Regions from separate parts of the Mesorhizobium sp. B2-4-2 genome, predicted to be linked through region 1. Evidence: riboswitches for the same ligand, from Rfam matches in the RefSeq annotation. Region 1 holds a riboswitch; the other holds the start of a gene.
The links. Region 1 has a riboswitch for thiamine pyrophosphate ahead of FJ942_RS21525 (YkoF family thiamine/hydroxymethylpyrimidine-binding protein). Riboswitches for the same ligand answer to the same signal wherever they lie in the genome.

Region 1 (10,446 bases):
ATCACAGTACCCGGCGTCGTTTTGTACGACAGCGCGACCGGCGGTTATACAGCTCCATCGCCCTTCCTGACCAACGGTGTCACGGCGCGCACGTCGCGGGCCAACGGCGACGGCCAACTTGTGGTGTCAAGCTCGGGCCAGGCTGTCGGCCACATCTACAAAAAAGCCAACACCACACAGCACGCGTTCCTCAACTTCCTTAACGGTTCGCGCGCCATTACGGTCATCTGTTTCGACGCCTCTGGCACCGTGTTGTCAGGCAATGCCCCGTACTATGCAAAAGGTAGCAACGGCCAGTCAATCGCTCGAACCGGTGCATCGGTTTATGAATTTTCGACCAACTGGCTGTGGATACACCCATCTGTTGCCTCATTCTTCGTTGGGGCGTCCGGATGGATTGGCGCAACGATCATTGAAGGTATCGATTTTGAACAAGGCTTCGCCGCGCCCATACTGCGATTGCGTGATCAAGAGACCGACATCAGCCGGCTTTGCTATAGCTTCCTTATGGAAAGCTATCTTCCCGTTGGAGCGACCATCGAGCGGGCACAATTTGGTGGATATCGAAATACATTCCTACTGAAGACCACCGTCTCCACCGCCGCCATTTCCGGTGCCACCACGATTGGCTTAGCAAGCGTCGCGGGAATCACGGCTGGCGACCGTATTGGAATCGAACTTGACACTGTGATTACCGGAGCAGAGCTCCAATGGCACCACACAACTGTGAACGGCGCACCTTCGGCTAACACGGTGACACTGACCAATGCCTTGCCGGCAGCAGCCGCTGCCGGCCGCGCGGTCAGGCTCAATCGCTGGGTGGCGCGCTAGGTCGGTTTCTTGCGCAGGATCAGCAATGCTTCGTCGCCATCGGGAAGTACGGCACCTTCAGGTAGTGATCGGCCGCCGTGGGGCTGATATCGATGTTCCGGCGCATGCCGAGATAAAGCCTGCGGGCGATATTTCTGAGCAAGGTCTCGCCTCCGATGGTTTATCCGGGCTCTCGTCTCGTCACCGCCTGACGCCCCAGGCATAGGTTCTTTGCTTGGACGCGTTCAGACGGCGCACCTCGTACCGGCCCTGCCGCTCGATCTCGGCGACCGCTTCGACCACGCCATCGAAGGACCCCGGCGTGACGTCGTCGAATACGACCATGTCGCCCTCGCGCTGAACGCCCGAAACGCAGCGATGCTCGGCCAGCACGTTCTTCCTGGTGTGCTGCGCGTCGATGAAGGCGAAGTGGATCCGGTTCACGCCGACCCTGGGCAATTGAAGGAGTGAATCGCCTTGCAGGAAAATGATCCGGTCGGCCAGCGGCTGCCACGGCCGAAGCAGTTCGGCGCGCGACTTCCTGCCGTCATGGTCGTCGATGCAATTCCAGTAGAAGCGATGATGGTGCGGCAGGACGTCGAGCGTGACGACATGCCCGCAGGCGCCGGCATCGGCGAGTGCCTTGGCCATGCAGATCGCGGAGAAACCACGCGCGGTGCCGGTCTCGACGACGGTGGTGAATGGCCTTGGGCTGTCGGCCAGCTGGCGGCGAAGAAGACTGTAGAGCACCCGCCCGTGCGGGTAGGCGAGCGCGCTGGTCTTGATGGTGATCTGGGTGTGGAGGGCCAGTTCGTCGAGCCAGTCGCGATCGACGGCAAAGCCGGTTTCGGCCTCGAGCCTGTCGATCTCAGCGAATGAGACGCGCCGGGTGGCTTCGAACAGCCTCAGATATTCCTTTTTCGAGGCACGCGGCGCCGAGCCCAGCGGGTCGACGTTCCAGCGGCGATCGATGGCGGCCGACAGGCTGTTGAAGGCCAGGCGTCGCGCGGCGCCAACAAAGTCTCTCATCCCAGACCTGTTCGTCCTAAAATTGTATTTTTTCTAACCATGCGTCGGCCGGCGCGCAAGGCGACCTTCGGTTTTGATGCACTGCAAGTAGGCACCCAGCCGCGCGCAACGGCGACTATCCGCACCCCTGTGCTGCCGGCGATCACCCACTCACCCATCCACCAGAAATCGAAAGGGATATCATGGACCGCAATTTTACGTGGGCGCTTGCGCTCGTCCTCAAATCCGAAGGCGGCTGGTCGGACAATCCGGCCGATCCGGGCGGCGCCACCATGAAGGGCGTCACGCTCGCCAATTTCCGCCGCTACGTGAAGGCGGACGCCGTCAAGGCGGATCTCAGGAAGATCAGCGATGCCCAGCTCGCCACGGTGTACCGCCGCTTCTACTGGGATGCGGTGGCTGGCGCCGAGTTGCCCGACGGCGTGGACTACGCGGTGTTCGACTATGCCGTGAACAGTGGGCCAAGCAGGGCGGCGAAATATCTTCAAGCAGTCGTCGGCACCGCCCAGGACGGCCGCATCGGGCCCGAGACGCTCGCGGCCGTCGCTTCCCGACCGGCCGCCGTCGTCATCGACAATCTCTGCGATGCCCGCCTGGCTTTCCTGAAGCGGCTTCCGACCTGGCCGACTTTCGGCAAAGGCTGGTCGAGCCGGGTCGGATCCGTCCGCGCACAGGCGCTGCTGCTGACGGCTGTCGGGGCAGGCGAGGCATCGGCCACGCGGCCAGATCCTGCACCGGCCGCTGCTGCGGCGGCGCCGGGCGGCGCTGCTGCCGTAGATGCCGTCGAATCGGTCGCGGCGATGCCTGCCGGCGCCAACATTCCAGCCGCCGCCAAGGCGGGCGGCATCATTGTCGCGTGCCTGCTCGTCGCCTACGCCGCCTGGCACCACATCGCCGCCACCTTGCAAGGAATGTTCTGATCATGGCCACCACAACCCAGCCGACCATCCGCCCGACCAACAAGCTGACGGCCGCGACCATCGCCGCCGCCGCCGTTTCGATTTCGGGCGTCTTCGTGCGCAATGTCTGGCCATCCTGGTACGATGCCGAGACATGGGCCACGCTGCTGCCGCTAGCCGTCTTTGCCGTCGGCTATCTCGTCAAGGACGCGCCAAACCAATGAGCGCGCTCCTCTCCTTCCTGCTCAGCAATTCGACCGTTCTCGGCATCGGCGCAGCCATCGTCGCTGCGTTTGGCTGGGGTGTTCGCCAGCGGCTTGCCGGCGAGCGCGCCGAACGCAGCCGGCAGGCCGCGGCCGAGGCGGCGGCGCGCGACGTCGCCGACCAAGTGGACAACGATATCGGCGCGCTACCCGCCGCCACTGCCCGAAAGGAGCTCAGGTCATGGGCAAGGGATTGATTGTCGCAGCGGCCGCAGCACTTGTCGCGGTAGCCGGCTGCACCACCGTCACCGGCGGATTTTGCGCGGTTTCGAGCCCGTTGCGCTTGTCCGTATCCGCCGTCGCAGCGCTGTCGGATGCGGAAGTCCGGACGCTGCTGGCGCACAACCGCAAGGGCGAGAAACTGTGCGGGTGGAAACCATGACGATCGTATTGCCGCTCGATTCGGGCCCTGCTGCTCTGGGACTGCTCATCTTCGGTGCCGGATCGGTCGTTCTGTTTCCTGATCGCGAGACAATGAAATGATGCATGATATTTTCGATGTGCTCGGTATCAAGGTGCCGGTGGTGGTCGCCGGCCTTTCCGGCGGCATATTGCGCGCGCTGTCGCGCCACCGCTACAAACCGCGCGAGATGGTGGCCTCGCCGATCTGCGGCGCGCTAGCCGCCGCCTATCTGACGCTGCCCGTGGTCCAGTATTCCCGCGCCATGGGCCTGCCGATGGCCAATGACGACACCACGACGCTGGCGGCCGCATTCCTCATCGGCGTCTGCGCGATGTGGATCTCGGATATCGTATTCGAGGTCGTGGTGCGCAGGTTCAAGCCTGGGGAGTGACGCCGCGCGTCCGTGGTGATCGGCAGCAGGACGCGCCCATCGACTGGACGAAGCCGACGACAATGCCCATCTATGGGAAATCCTGGAGCGGCTGTCATAGCGCCGGGCCTCCAGTTTTATCGTGCGCAATTCCGGACGGAAACGGCTACAACCTTTCCCGGAGTTGCTTTGGGGAGATTGATATGGCGACTTCAAGCGAACGCGCGGTGCTTGCCGGCGGCTGTTTCTGGGGCATGCAGGATCTGATCCGACGCATCCCGGGCGTCCTGTCCACGCGCGTCGGCTACAGCGGCGGCGACGTGCCTGATGCCACCTACCGAAACCATGGCACCCATGCCGAAGCCATCGAGATCAATTTCGATCCCGCCAGTGTGAGCTACCGTACGCTGCTGGAGTTCTTCTTCCAGATTCATGATCCGACGACACGCAACCGCCAGGGCAACGATGTGGGGATGAGCTACCGTTCGGCGATCTACTACACCACCGATGAGCAGAAGCGCGTCGCCGAAGACACTATCGCCGACGTCGACGCCTCGGGCCTGTGGCCCGGCACGGTGGTCACCGAGGTGGCTCCGGCCGGCGCGTTCTGGGAAGCCGAACCCGAGCATCAGGACTATCTGCAGAAATACCCGAACGGCTACACCTGTCATTTCGTCAGGCCGGGCTGGAAGCTGCCGGTTCGCGAAAAGGCTGTTTCGTAGACGGCGCCCGAACCGAGACGAAGGCCGATGGCGGTTTACGTCTCAGGCGCCTGCCTGTTCGGCGAGGGTGAACATAAAGAGACGGAAACGCCACGGAACAGGCGCCCCGTGGCATTCTCCAGCAGTTTCGGCGAGTGGCTACTTGCCGCAATGCTTGTCGTTGACAGTCGGCGAAGCCGTGCCCGGAGCGGTGTGGCTGGCATCCGGCTGAGCACCTTGTGGGCTGGCCGGACAGTTCCGGTCCGCGTTCGAATTCATGCCGTCGGGCATGACGGTCGTGCTCCCGGTCGTGCCAGGATCCACCGTGTTCGGCGATGCCGGCGTGTTCGGGTCGACCGTGACCGACTGGCCGCTGCCGGGCCCATTATTGGCGCCGTTTCCGCCAGCACTTTGCGCCATCGCCGAAGTCGCGAGACCAATGGTAAGAGCCGAAGCTGCGAGGATTTTCATGAGCATGGTTTGTCTCCATTTCTGTGAAGTCTTCGCTCGTTTCCACGAAGTTCGTCGCGTTTGCGACTATAGGGACAACCACTCGTCGTGGCTAAGGTTCCGGACAAATTTCCCTCAAGACCGGGCCCGACGGAACCGCCCATAAATCAGGCCTGGCGCAATGCATTTCCGGCGATGGTCCTGAAAAAACAGCTTTCATAGCCGCCCGATTGGTGCTTTAACGCGTCCATCCACAGGGGTGCTCCGTACGGTCGGGGCTGAGACGGGGGCGGCAAGCCCACAGACCCTAGAAGCTGATCTGGGTAATACCAGCGGAGCGAGGCGGGCGATGTTTTCAGGCGCACAGATTTCCCTATATCCCATGTCCGGCGATTTTGTCGGCGTCATCCTTGGCGCGCTCGGGGCACTGGACCCCTATCGTGATCGACTGCGGATCGAGACCGACGATATCTCGACCTTGCTTGTCGGGCCGCCCGAGGTGCTGTTTCCTGCCATGCGCGACCTGTTCGTGGCGGCAGCGCGCAGCGGCAAGCATTGCGTGCTTTCGGCCGCCATCTCGCGCGGCTGCCCGGGCGAGCCGGACGATCCGATCTGCCGCTCCGACGCGTTTGGCGGACCTGCCGGGCCGCTCGGCCCGCGCAAGGAAGCGGCTATCGCCGCCGTGCGCGGCGTGGCCGTCACCGGCCAGCCGGCGGCGGCGCAGTTCTCGCTTTACGTCATGGGCACCGACGACCACATGGACGAGATCTATGGCTGCATCGACTTCCTGAAGCAGTCGGGCGTATATGAGCGCTCCAAGCATTTCTGCACAAAGTTGCGCGGCGACGCAGGCGCCATTTTTACCGCACTCAACGAGGCCTTTTGCCGCTTCGGGCCGGGTGCCGGTCACGTAACGCTCGACGTCACCGTCTCGGCCAACAGCCCCACCGCCGTCTGACGGCGCGCCCCGCGCCATCCGCTCCGGGTACCTGCGTGTCCTCCCCGTCCGCCCCTTCGCGTCCGATCGTGGACCTCATCGCCAGAACCGCTCCGGCGATGCTTTCGGTGGGGCTGCTGCTAGCCGCGTGGGAACTCTATGCGCGCTTTGGTGGCATCAAGCCGACAATCCTCCCGGCGCCATCGCGCGTCTTCGCTCAGGCAATGCTCAACCGGCACGCGCTGGCCGATAACGCCGTGCCAACCCTCCGTGCCACGCTCGCAGGCTTTGCCTGTTCGCTCGGCGGTGCCTTTGCGCTGTCGATATTGATCGACTTCTCCCAGCCATTGCGGCGCGCCCTTTTTCCGGTCTTCGTGGTCAGCCAGACCTTGCCGCTGGTGGCGATTGCACCGCTGGTGGTGCTGTGGTTCGGCTTTGGGCTGATGCCCAAGATCATGCTGGTGGCGCTGGTCACCTTCTTTCCGATGTTGGTGGCTTTGGCCGAAGGATATGAGGCGACGGAGGCTGAGATCGGCCAAATGCTGCGCGCCATGGGGGCAGGGCGCTGGCGTGTCTTCGTCCTGGCGCGGCTGCCCTCGGCGCTGCCCTACTTCTTCGCCGGTGTCAGGATCTCGATCACCTATGCTGTCGTGGGCGCCATCTTCGCCGAATATGCGGGCGCGGCGAAGGGCCTCGGCATCTACATGCTCAACGCCAAGAACAACTTCCGCCCGGACCTGGTGCTGGCCGCCGTCGCCGTCAGCGCCTCGCTGACGCTCGTCCTGTTCGGGCTGACGATGCTGGTCCAGCGCCTTGCCATGCCATGGGAACGGACCGCCGGCGGGCGGGCCGCAGGAAAGGGGCCGTGGCGATGAACCGGCTCGAACTGCGACATGTGCGCAAGGCCTTCGAAGGACTCGACGTGCTTGCCGACATTTCGCTCAGCGTCGGCGCCGGCGAATTCGTCTCCATTCTGGGCCCCTCCGGCGCCGGCAAGTCGACGCTGTTCCAGTTTCTGACCGGCGCGCTTCACGGCGAGGGCGAGATATTCTTCGACGGCAAGCCGCTCGATGACCACGGCCGGCATTTCGCTTTCATGCCGCAGCGCGACGCGTTGATGCCTTGGCGGCGCATTCTTGACAACGCCACGCTCGGGCTTGAGGTGCAAGGTGTCAGGCGCAAGGCTGCCCGCGCTCGCGTTGCTCCGCTGTTCGAGGAATTCGGGCTTGCCGGTTTCGAACGGCATTTTCCGGCGCAGCTTTCCGGCGGCATGCGCCAGCGCGCGGCCTTGCTGCGCACCGTGGTGCAGGAACGCGATATGCTGCTGCTCGACGAGCCGTTCGGCGCACTCGATGCGCTGACCCGCGCCGCCATGCAACGCTGGTTGGAACAGATGTGGCGGCGCCACTGCTGGACGGCGCTGCTGATCACCCACGACGTGCGCGAAGCTGTGTTCCTGTCCGACCGCATCTATGTGCTTTCGGCGCGGCCGGCGCGCGTCGTCGCTGAGATCACCGTGCCGCTGCCGCGTCCACGCGAACTGGCCGGCGGCGCTGCACGGCAGGCCGGCACCCTCGAAGCCGAGATCCTCGACATCCTCCTCAACCCGAGCCACCAGAAGGACACGGACCATGACTGACCTGACGCGCCGGCAAGCCTTGCTGCTCACTGCCGCTGCCGGCCTTCCCCTTATAGCCCGGCCAGGCCGATCTCTTGCCCAGGCGGCCGCCCGGAAAGTAACGGTGGCGCTGGACTGGACGGTCAACACCAACCATATCGGCCTGTTCGTCGCTCGCGACAAAGGGTTTTACAGCGAGGCCGGCCTCGAGGTCGACATCCTGCCCTACAGCGATACCGGTGCAGGCACGCTGGTTGCCAACCGCGTTGCCGATTTCGGCATCAACGGCTCCATCGGCCTCTTCACCCAGAAAGCCGCCGGCGCCGATCTCAAGGCGGTCTATGCCGTGGTGCAGTCCGAAACCGGACGGCTGGTGTTCAATGCAGCGCGTGACGAGATCAAAACCCCCAGGGATCTTGACGGCCTGACCTATGGCGGTTTCGGCAGTGCCTGGGAAAACGCGCTGATCTCGACCATCATCCGTCACGACGGCGGCAAGGGGGCTTTCGAAACGGTGACGCTCGGCACGTCCGCCTATGAGGCGCTGGCCAACGGTTCGGTCGACTTCACGTTGGAGGTCTCGACCTGGGAAGGCGTCGAGGCAGAACTGAAAGGCGTTAAACAGCGAAGCTTCGTCTATGCCGACTACGGCGTGCCCGACGAGCACACCACGCTGATCTCCTCTAGCGATGCGTATCTGCGTGCAAATCCGGAATTGGCGTCGGGCTTCATACGGGCAACGCGGCGCGGCTACCAGTTCACCGTCGATCATCCCGAAGAAGCGGCCACACTGCTGATCGCCGCCAACAAGGACGCCCTGACCAATCCGGCATTGATCCACGCCTCGCTGAAGACGCTGATCGACGAGCACTATCTGCGCCGGCGAAACGGCGCCATAGGCAGCATGGACCCGGCCAAGATGGAAGCGATCGGTTCCTATCTCTTCGCCGCCGGCATCCTCCGGAACGGGGACGGCGAGCCCGTTGCCCGGCAACCGGATTTTGGCAACTATTTCAGTAACTTCTATTTGGGGTAGGGATCAAACCGCATCGGGCGCCAGCGCTGCTCAAGCTGATTGCCTTTCGTCAGCCTCGTCAGAGCTGCGCCCAAGGCAAAACCTTTACCGCAATAAAGCACAGAGCGGCGACTGCCATTACGCCCAAACCACTCCAACGCAAAATCCGCGCCCTCCCGAAAAGCCCGTCTAATCTACCCCAAGGCTCAGTGCCTTCTTGCGATCGGCCTGAGCACGCTTGCGGTTGCCCTTGGCTTCCCACGCCCGGCTCCGCGCCTCGTAGGCGGTTGCGAAATCCGGCTTAAGCCTTATCGCCTGGCTGAAATCCGCGATGGCCCCTTCATAGTCCGCTCTGCTGGTTCGGATCACGCCTCGACCGAAATAGCCAAAGGGGTTCTTGTGATCGAGGCTGATGGCCTTTTCGAAATCGTGCAGCGCGGCGACGTCCTCGTGCCCTCCCATCCATAGGAGGCCTCGATCGGCATAGACCCTTGCGTCCGCGGGGTTGAGATTGATGGCCTTTTCGAAGTCGGCAAACGCCCCGTCGTAGTTTTCCTGGAAACTGAGGTTCTGGCCGCGACTGTAGTAGGTCTCGGCTATATTCGGATTGATCGCGATCGCCTGCGTGTAATCGGCAACAGCATGAGCATAATCGTTCTTGGCCTCCCAAGCCATGGCCCGGGCCAGATAGGCGTCATGAAATGCCGGGACCAGTGCGATCGCCTTGCCATACAGGGCTATGGCGCCGTCATAGTCATTTTTCTCATGCAGCCTCCGACCCTTGGCGAAAAGCGCCTTGGCGGCCGAATCAGTATCGCTCGGTGCGGCCGAACCGGCGGCTGAACTGGCGGTGGCCGCCGCCGAGCTGACGGCGCCGAGCGTGGCGGCCGCCATATCGCCCTGTCCCTTCGCAGCCACAGCCGCCTTGCGGGCGACCGCGTAATCGCGATTGTCGGGATCGAGCTTGATCGCCTGGCCGAAGTCGGCGATTGCCTCGTCATAGTCCTTCCTGTCAGCACGCGCCATGCCGCGCCCGTAATGGCTGGCGTCGTCTTTCGGATCGATCTCGATGGCTACCGAATAGGCGGCAATCGCGCGCCCCGCGTCGCCCTTGGCGTGCCAGGCCATGCCCATGCAGAAGTAGGCGTCGCGCGCTTTTGGATCGAGTGTTGAAGCCCGGCTGCAATCGGCAAGAGCGCCTTCGGCATCGCCTGACGTGATCTTGGCGAGGCCCCGGCGAGAATGAGCCGCAGCAAAATTGGGGGCGAGCTGGATGACCGTGTCGTAATCGGCGATCGCTTGCTCGTAAACGCGTTTGGCGGCCTGGGCCTTGCCGCGGCCGTAATAGGCGAACCGGTTGTTCGGATCGAGCGCAATCGCTTTGTTGTAGGCGCCGATCGCCTGATCGTACTTGCCCATGTCCAGGAAGGCATCGCCGCCAAGGATCGCTTCGAGGGCGCGCGGATCGGTCGCCTCCAGAACCCTTGCGGCCAGCGTGTCTTGGGTAGCAGTGATATCCGGAACGACGGCTCGCTGCTTTTGCTGTTGGGTGTCCGGCAACGGTGCCGGCTTGCTTTGGTCGGCGGCGAGCTGAGCGCCGCAGCTTCCTGCCCGCGTCGGATCAAGCTCGATGGCGCGCAGGCAATCCGCCGCCGCTCCGGCGCTGTCTCCCTTGAGTGTCCTTGCGCGGCTGCGCCCGAGATAGGCGTCCGCATTGTCGGGATCGAGGCTGATCGCCTTGTCGAAATCGAGAAGCGCGCCTTCGAGGCCATATTTCGACAGCCGCATCCCCGCACGCTCGATCAAGGTCTTTGCGGCTGCGCGATTGCTGGTCGTATCCTTGGCGGCGGATAAGTCCTCGCCGGGCGCCTGTTCAGCATCGTCATCGGTGACAGTGGGATCGAACTCACTCTCGGCGGCGCGGGCGATACCGCGTTTGACATTGGCCAAT
Region 2 (7,335 bases), on a different contig from region 1:
GGATGCGTTGCCAGGAAATCGAGGCTGGCGTCGGTGGCGCCGCTGATCGAGCGGAAATCGGTGTAGGCCGACATGGACTGCAAGAAGCGGCCGGCGGCGTAAGGATCGTAGCCGGCTTCGCCGATCGACTTGATGCCGATCGCGTCGGCCTCCAGTTCCTGGTTGCGCGAAAACTGCGCCAGTCTCAGCTTGCCGCGGATCAGCGCCGCCTTGGCGGTCGGGCTGTCGCCGAGCACGTCGGAAACAACCTTGGTGGCGAGCCCCTCCTCGGCCTCGAGCTGCTGGCGCTGCAGGCCGTGGTTGGCGGTGACGTGGCCCATCTCATGCGCGATGACGGCGGCGAGCTCGGCCGAATCATTGGCCAGGGCCAGCAGGCCGCGCGTGACGTAGAGGTAGCCGCCCGGCAGTGCGAAGGCATTGACGTTGGGCGAATTGAGGATGGTGATACGATAGGTCTGGGTCGGGTTGGCCGACACCACCGTCAGGCTGCCTACGACCTTGGCGACCATGCGCTCGAGCTTGGGATCGGAGTATTCGCCGCCATAGGTCGCCAGGATGCGTGGATGCTGCGCCTTGGCCAGTTCGGCCAACTTGTTATTGGCCGCGACATTGTCGACCGTGATCGGTTTGTCGGAAGGCTGGAAGCCGGATTCCTGGACTTCCGGAGGCGTGAACATCTGGCAGCTTGCCAGGGCTACGACAAAGCCAGCCAGCGCCAGAAAGCGCGCCAGCATTTTCCCTCTTGGTCTTTCCGTGCCGGTCGGCAGAACGGCTTCCTTTCGGGTCTGGCGCATGCCCGCGAAAATCGGGGCGATCCTCGCAAGGGCTCATGCGCAAATCAAAGCATTACAGCATCCACGCCATACCAACGCGCGGCGGATGCCGCAGGCAAATCACGGCCTGCACCGGACCGGTACGGGGCGGACCTAGCCACACTACCTCTGTCATGGCAAGCAATCGCCCCGTCGCCAGGAGCCGGTTTGAGCGTAAATTATGTCCGCTTCCGGGCAATATCTCGTGATCCAGCCTCCCAGGCGCTTGTGCCAACATAGCGCCGGAAAACTTCAGGACCAGCCCCGGCAAAGAAATCATCCGCCTTGCCCTTAGCGGCAACCATGCCGTTGTCGAGGAACACCACCTCCTCACAAACACGGCGTGCGTCCTGTGGCTGGTGCGTGACGAACAACAGCGTCATGCCCCGCTCGGCATGCACGTCGGCGACAAGATCGAGCATGTCGTCGCGCAAGGCCGGTCCGAGTGAAGCGAAAGGCTCGTCCAGAAGAAGCACCGGGCGGTTGCGAACCAGCACGCGCGCCAATGCGACACGCTGGCGTTCGCCTCCCGAAAGTTCGCGCGGCAGGCGTCTTTCCTTGCCTGCGAGGCCGGTGCGTGCGATCGCCTCCGCGATGTCAGCGCGATCGGCCTCGGTCAGCCGCAGCGAGGGCGAGCGGCCGAGCCCGACATTCTCTTCGACCGAAAGATGGGCAAAAAGATTGTTTTCCTGGAATACCATCGACACCGGCCGCGCCGAAGGCGGCGCCGCGCCGACATCGGCGCCGCCGATCAGCACACGGCCGGACTGCGGCGTCTCGAAGCCCGCCACCAGATTGAGCAGCGTCGACTTGCCCGAACCGCTCGGCCCCATGATGGCGGTGATTTTTGACTCGGCGAAATCGACATCGAAAACGAGCGGCGCGTCGCCGTAGCTGAACGAGACCGTGTCCAGCCGCACCTCGGCTCCCCTTGTCGCACCATTGGTGGCGCCCGCAGCCATCAGTCTCGTTCTCCCCTTCCCAGCCCGCTCGCCGCCACCACAAGCACAAGGCAGACCAGACCCAGCAGCAGCGCCAGGCCGGCGGCGTCCTCGGTGCGGTAGCTGCCCATGCGCGCCAGGAGAAGGTATGGCAAGGTCTGCACGGAATCACTGCCGAACAGTGCGATGACGCCGAGATCGCCAAGCGACAGCGCCATGGCAAACGCGAAGGCGGTGGCCAGCGGCCGTCGCAGCGACGGCCAGTCGACCAGCCGCAATCGGGGCCAGCCCGCTATTCCCAGAAGCGCGCAGAGCCGCTCATGGCGCTCGCTCGCCGCATCATAGGCAGGGCGGATGGCACGGATGGCGAAAGGCATCGCCATGACTGCATTGACAGTGACGACCATGACCGGGGCTATGGCAAAGACATCGCCGACATGGCGCAGCAGAAGGAACCAGCCGGCGCCGATGACGATGGGCGGCACGACCAGGACGAAGCCGGCACCGGTGTCGGTGGCGTGTTCGAGCACGGTCCGCGGACCGGAGCGGCGCTTCAGGGCCAGCACGCGGCGCGCCATGGCGAGCGAAAGCGACAGCGCAACCGACAGCAGCGCCGACAGGAAAGCCAGCACGGCGCTGGTCAGCGTCGCCTGCCGCACCGCCGCTTCGCCGGCGAGACGACCGAGGTCGGCGCCGAGGCCTGACATCACCGTCGCCGTCATCGGCCCGGCGACGAACAAAAGGGCCAGCACGACGAGCGCGGCATTCAGCGCGGCCTCGGTCCTGCCGGCCGAGACGTAGCGGCGCGGCGCCACCGGCAGATTGGCGTCACCGGTGGTGTTGGCGCCGAGCCGCGTCAACGCCAGCACCACGACAAAGGTCAGCGCGATCTGCAGCAGAGTCAGCGCCACCGCCCGCGCGGGATCGAAATCGAAACGCAGAGCCTGGTAAATGCCGACCTCCAGCGTCGTCGCGCCGGGGCCACCGCCCAGCGTCAGCACGATCGTGAAGGATGTGATGCAGAGCATGAACACCAGGCCGGCGACGCCCGGCAGAGCGGCGCGCAGTGTCGGCCACTCGATCAGCCGGAAAGCCGGTGCGGCACCCATGCCGAGCTGGCTCGCCAGCCGCCATTGGCCGGCTTGGATGGTTTGCAGCGCTTCGAGGAACAGCCGCGTGGCCAGCGGCAGGTTGAAGAAGACATGAGCAACGAGGATGCCGGAGAGGCCATAGATGCCCGGCCAATTGTAACCGCCGACGGCACCAAGAAAGCCGGCGAAATAGCCGGCGCGGCCATAGAGCGCCAGGATGCCGAGCGCCGCCACGATCGCCGGCAGCGCCAACGGCAGGGCGAAGAGCTGGAGGATGAAGCCGCGGCCGGGAAAGCGCGGATGCCGCGACAGCGCGCGAGCCACGAACAGGGCCGGCGCCACCGACAACAGCGTCGAAAGCGCCGCCTGCCACAACGTAAAGCGCACGACGCGCAGGAGATAAGGATCGAAGGCTGCCCAGGCTCCGGAGAAATCGTTCGCGCCTTCGAAAAGAAGACCCGCAAACGCGCCGCCGATCAGGAGCCCGATCGCCGCAAGCGCGAGGATACCGGCGGAGATGCGGGGGTCAGACGCGCGCTGCACGCTGCGCCACCCAAAGGACCTTTAGCGAGCGTCGCGTTCCTTCGCGCCCCCCTCTGTCCTGCCGGACATCTCCCCCACTTGGGGAGAGATTGGCTGCTTCAGCGCTCCACCCTCTCCTGTGACGTCGCCAATTGGCGAAAGCCGTCGTGACGGCCAATCTCCCCCCTCGTGGGGGAGATGTCCGGCAGGACAGTGGGGGGCGCTGTAGGGCACTCATCATCCGATCATACGACCAAACTACTTGCTCATCACCGCCAGCCATTCATCCACCCATGCCTTGCGGTTGGCCGCGACCTCCTCGGGACTGAACAGCAAGGTTTTGGTCGGTTTGACCAGTCTGTCGAAGGCCGGATTGAGCGGCTTGTCGGTCTTGCCGGCCGGGAACATCCAGTTGGTCTCGGGGATGGCATCCTGGAATTTCGGCCCGGTCATGAAGGCGATGAACTTTTCCGCCAGCGGATTTTTGGCTCCCGTCGTGGTGATGCCGGCGACCTCGATCTGCAGATACTCGCCCTCCTCGAAGGAAGCGGCCTGGTAGCGCTCGGTGTTCTCGGCAACCATGTGGTAGGCGGGCGAGGTCGTGTAGGACAGCACCATCGGCGCCTCGCCCTTGGTGAACAGGCCGTAGGCCTCGCTCCAGCCCGGCGTCACGGTCAAGACCTTCGCCTTGAGCTTGGCCCAGGCCTCCGGCGCCTTGTCGCCATAGACCGACTTCACCCACAACAGCAGGCCGAGGCCCGGCGTCGAGGTGCGCGGATCCTGGATAACGATCTTGTCGTCGGCACTGCCCTCGACCAATTCCTTCAGGCTCTTGGGCGGCGTCTTCAGCTTCTGCGTGTCATAGACGACGGCGAAATAGCCATAGTCGTACGGGACAAAGATGTCGTCGTTCCAGCCGCCCGGCACATTGAGCCCGGTCACGGCGCCATGCGGCGCAAACAGGCCAGTGGCCTTGGCATCGGCGGTGAGATTGGTGTCGAGGCCAAGCACGATGTCGGCCTTGGTCGCGGCCCCTTCCAGCTTGACGCGGTTGAGCAGCGCGACGCCGTCGGCAACCGAGACGAAGTCGACATCGCAGCCGCATTCGGCCTCGAATTCCTTCTTCACCACCGGGCCGGGGCCCCAGTCGGCGGTAAAGCTCTCATAAGTGTAGACGGTGAGCTTGTCCTTGGCTAAGGCCGGCCCGGACAGAACCACGACCATTGCAGAGACAAGGGCGTATAAAAGCGTGCGCATCGGCGCCTCCTTCGTTCGGGTTAAAGGAATTGAGGCGTCGGACTGTCCGAAACGTCTAATCCCTCCGCCGGTACAAACCGGATCAGGTTCAGCGGGTTGGCGAGACTGCCTCTCAGCCGGTCCGCGAAATATCGCGTCCGGCACCCCGTTAGAGCGCCTCGACACATAGGCCCGGCCGGTGAACCGCGCAAGTGGCTGTTTGCCGGCCTTCCGTTTCCGCTGCCGGGCTGGTAAGGGCCACACGATATGAGCACATTCACCATCCTGCTTGGCGGCGACCTGATCCGCACGCCACGGCTCGACCGTCAGGTCGAGGGGACCCGCGTCATCGCCGCCGATGCCGGCATCGGCCATGCGAGGACGCTCGGCCTTGTGCCGGAACTGTGGGTCGGCGATTTCGATTCCGTGCCCGCCGGCCTGCCGGATGAGTTGGCCGCCGTGCCGCGCCGAACCTTCCCGGCAGAGAAGGACGCCACCGATGGCGAACTCGCGATATCGGCCGCCCTGGAGCGCGGCGCGACCAGCCTCGTGCTTGCCGGCGCCTTCGGCGGCAAACGCGCCGACCATGCCTTCCTGCACATGGCGCTCGCCCTGCGGCTGGCCGGGGCCGGGACAAAGGTGCTGTTGACCAGCGGCGCGCAGGAAGGCGTGCCCCTGGCGCACGGCACGGTCCACTTCGACTATACAGACGGCACCCTGTTCTCGATCCTGGGTTTTTCCGAGCTTGCCGGGCTGACCGTCGCCGGCGCGAAATGGCCGCTTGACCGCGTCAAGGTCGCGTTCGGCTCATCGCTGACCATCTCTAATGAGGTCAAGGGCAGGCTCGAGATCGCGCTGGGAGCGGGGCGCGCGCTGCTGCTCGCCCATCCCTATCCCTTGCCAGAAAGCTGACATGGCGCCGCCTGTTCTCAATCTCGACGGAATAAAACTGACCTTCGGCGGCACGCCGCTGCTCGACGGCGCCGACTTGGCTGCGTCGGCCGGCGACAAGATCGCGCTGGTCGGCCGCAACGGGTCCGGCAAGTCGACGCTGCTCAAGATCGCCGCCGGCCTGATCGAGCCGCAGGACGGCGAGGTGTTCCGCCAGCCATCGGCGACCGTCCGCTATCTGCCGCAAATGCCCGACATGGACGGCTTCGCAACCGTGCGCGCCTATGTCGAGGCCGGCCTCGGTCCCGCCGACGATCCTTATCGCGCCAGCTACCTGATGGAGCACCTCGGCCTCTCGGGCGAGGAGCAGCCGGGCGACCTCTCCGGCGGCGAGGCCAGGCGCGCCGCCCTTGCCCGCGTCATGGCGCCCGAGCCTGATATCCTGCTGCTCGATGAGCCGACCAACCACCTCGATCTCTCGGTGATCGAATGGCTGGAAGAGGAACTCGTCCGCACCTCCTCGGCCCTCATCGTCATCTCGCACGACCGCCGTTTCCTTGAGCGCGTCTCGCGCGCCACCGTGTGGCTCGACCGGGGCCAGACGCGCCGGCTGGATAAGGGCTTCGGCCATTTCGAGGAATGGCGCGACCAGGTGCTTGAGGAAGAAGAGCGCGAACAGCACAAGCTCGGCCGCCAGATCGTGCGCGAGGAACACTGGCTGCGTTATGGCGTGACGGCGCGGCGCAAGCGCAACATGCGCCGCCTGGGCGAATTGCAGACCATGCGCCAGCGTTTTCGCGGCCATCGCGGCGCCGAAGGCACCGCGACCATGGTGGCCAGCGACGCCGCCGAATCCGGCAAGCTGGTGATCGAGGCCAGGAACATCGAGAAGAGCTTTGGCGACCTCACCGTGGTCAAGGGGTTCTCGACCCGCATCCAACGCGGCGACCGCGTCGGCCTCGTCGGGCCGAACGGCGCCGGCAAGACGACGCTTCTGAAGATGCTGACCGGAGAATTGCAGCCGGATGCCGGTTCGGTGCGGCTCGGCACCAATCTGGAGATCGCCACGCTCGACCAGAAGCGCGAGGCGGTCGATCCGCAGGAGACGCTGGCTCAGTATCTCACCGACGGGCGCGGCGAGAACCTTGTCATCAATGGCGAGCAGCGCCACGTCGTCTCCTACATGAAGGACTTCCTGTTCAAGCCGGAGCAGGCACGCACGCCGGTGCGCGAGCTGTCGGGCGGCGAGCGGGCACGGCTGATCCTTGCGCGCGTGCTGGCCCGGCCGGCGAACTTGCTGGTGCTCGATGAGCCGACCAACGATCTCGACATGGAAACGCTGGAGTTGCTGCAGGAACTGGTCGCCGGTTTTGCCGGTACGGTCATCCTGGTCAGCCACGACCGCGATTTCCTCGACCGCACCGTGACCAGCGTGATCGCGCCGGACGGCGGCGGCCGCTGGGTCGAATATGCCGGCGGCTATTCCGACATGCTGGCGCAGCGCGGCGGCACCAGGCTCGACGACCGCAAGGCGCGGGCGAAGGCGGATGCAAGCGAGGCGCCGACGGCGAAGGCGGACAGCCCCACCGCCAAAGCCCCGGCAAAAAAACTCTCGTTCAAGCAGAAATTCGCGCTGGAATCGCTGCCCAAGAAGATCGAGGCGGTGACAGCCTCGATCTCGCGGCTGGAGAACAACATCGCCGATCCGGCCTATTACGAGCGCGATCCGGCCTCGTTCCAGAAGACCATCGCCGCCCTCGACAAGGAGCGCGCGACGCTGGCGGCACTGGAGGAAGAGTGGCTCGAACTGGAGATGTTGCGCGAGGAGATGGAGGGGTGAAG

Region 2: linked by a shared signal. The riboswitch ahead of thiB (thiamine ABC transporter substrate binding subunit) and the one ahead of FJ942_RS21525 (YkoF family thiamine/hydroxymethylpyrimidine-binding protein) in region 1 are both predicted to bind thiamine pyrophosphate.

Annotation. Positions count from the first base shown of each region.
Region 1 covers NZ_VFVM01000010.1:59,947-70,392, reverse strand. Annotated here, with positions in the region: gene FJ942_RS21570 (hypothetical protein) at 1-831, shown strand, start outside; gene FJ942_RS29075 (hypothetical protein) at 851-973, opposite strand; gene FJ942_RS21565 (class I SAM-dependent methyltransferase) at 1,012-1,839, opposite strand; gene FJ942_RS21560 (glycosyl hydrolase 108 family protein) at 2,022-2,759, shown strand; gene FJ942_RS21555 (hypothetical protein) at 2,762-2,962, shown strand; gene FJ942_RS21550 (ABC transporter permease) at 2,959-3,198, shown strand; gene FJ942_RS21545 (hypothetical protein) at 3,183-3,383, shown strand; gene FJ942_RS21540 (hypothetical protein) at 3,484-3,795, shown strand; gene msrA (peptide-methionine (S)-S-oxide reductase MsrA) at 3,978-4,496, shown strand; gene FJ942_RS21530 (hypothetical protein) at 4,635-4,952, opposite strand; TPP riboswitch at 5,171-5,284, shown strand; gene FJ942_RS21525 (YkoF family thiamine/hydroxymethylpyrimidine-binding protein) at 5,275-5,883, shown strand; gene FJ942_RS21520 (ABC transporter permease) at 5,982-6,737, shown strand; gene FJ942_RS21515 (ABC transporter ATP-binding protein) at 6,734-7,501, shown strand; gene FJ942_RS21510 (ABC transporter substrate-binding protein) at 7,494-8,516, shown strand; gene FJ942_RS21505 (tetratricopeptide repeat protein) at 8,685-10,446, opposite strand, start outside.
Region 2 covers NZ_VFVM01000016.1:827-8,161, forward strand. Annotated here, with positions in the region: gene FJ942_RS25745 (M48 family metalloprotease) at 1-734, opposite strand, end outside; gene thiQ (thiamine ABC transporter ATP-binding protein) at 992-1,774, opposite strand; gene thiP (thiamine/thiamine pyrophosphate ABC transporter permease) at 1,774-3,387, opposite strand; gene thiB (thiamine ABC transporter substrate binding subunit) at 3,625-4,623, opposite strand; TPP riboswitch at 4,666-4,781, opposite strand; gene FJ942_RS25770 (thiamine diphosphokinase) at 4,870-5,514, shown strand; gene FJ942_RS25775 (ABC-F family ATP-binding cassette domain-containing protein) at 5,516-7,333, shown strand.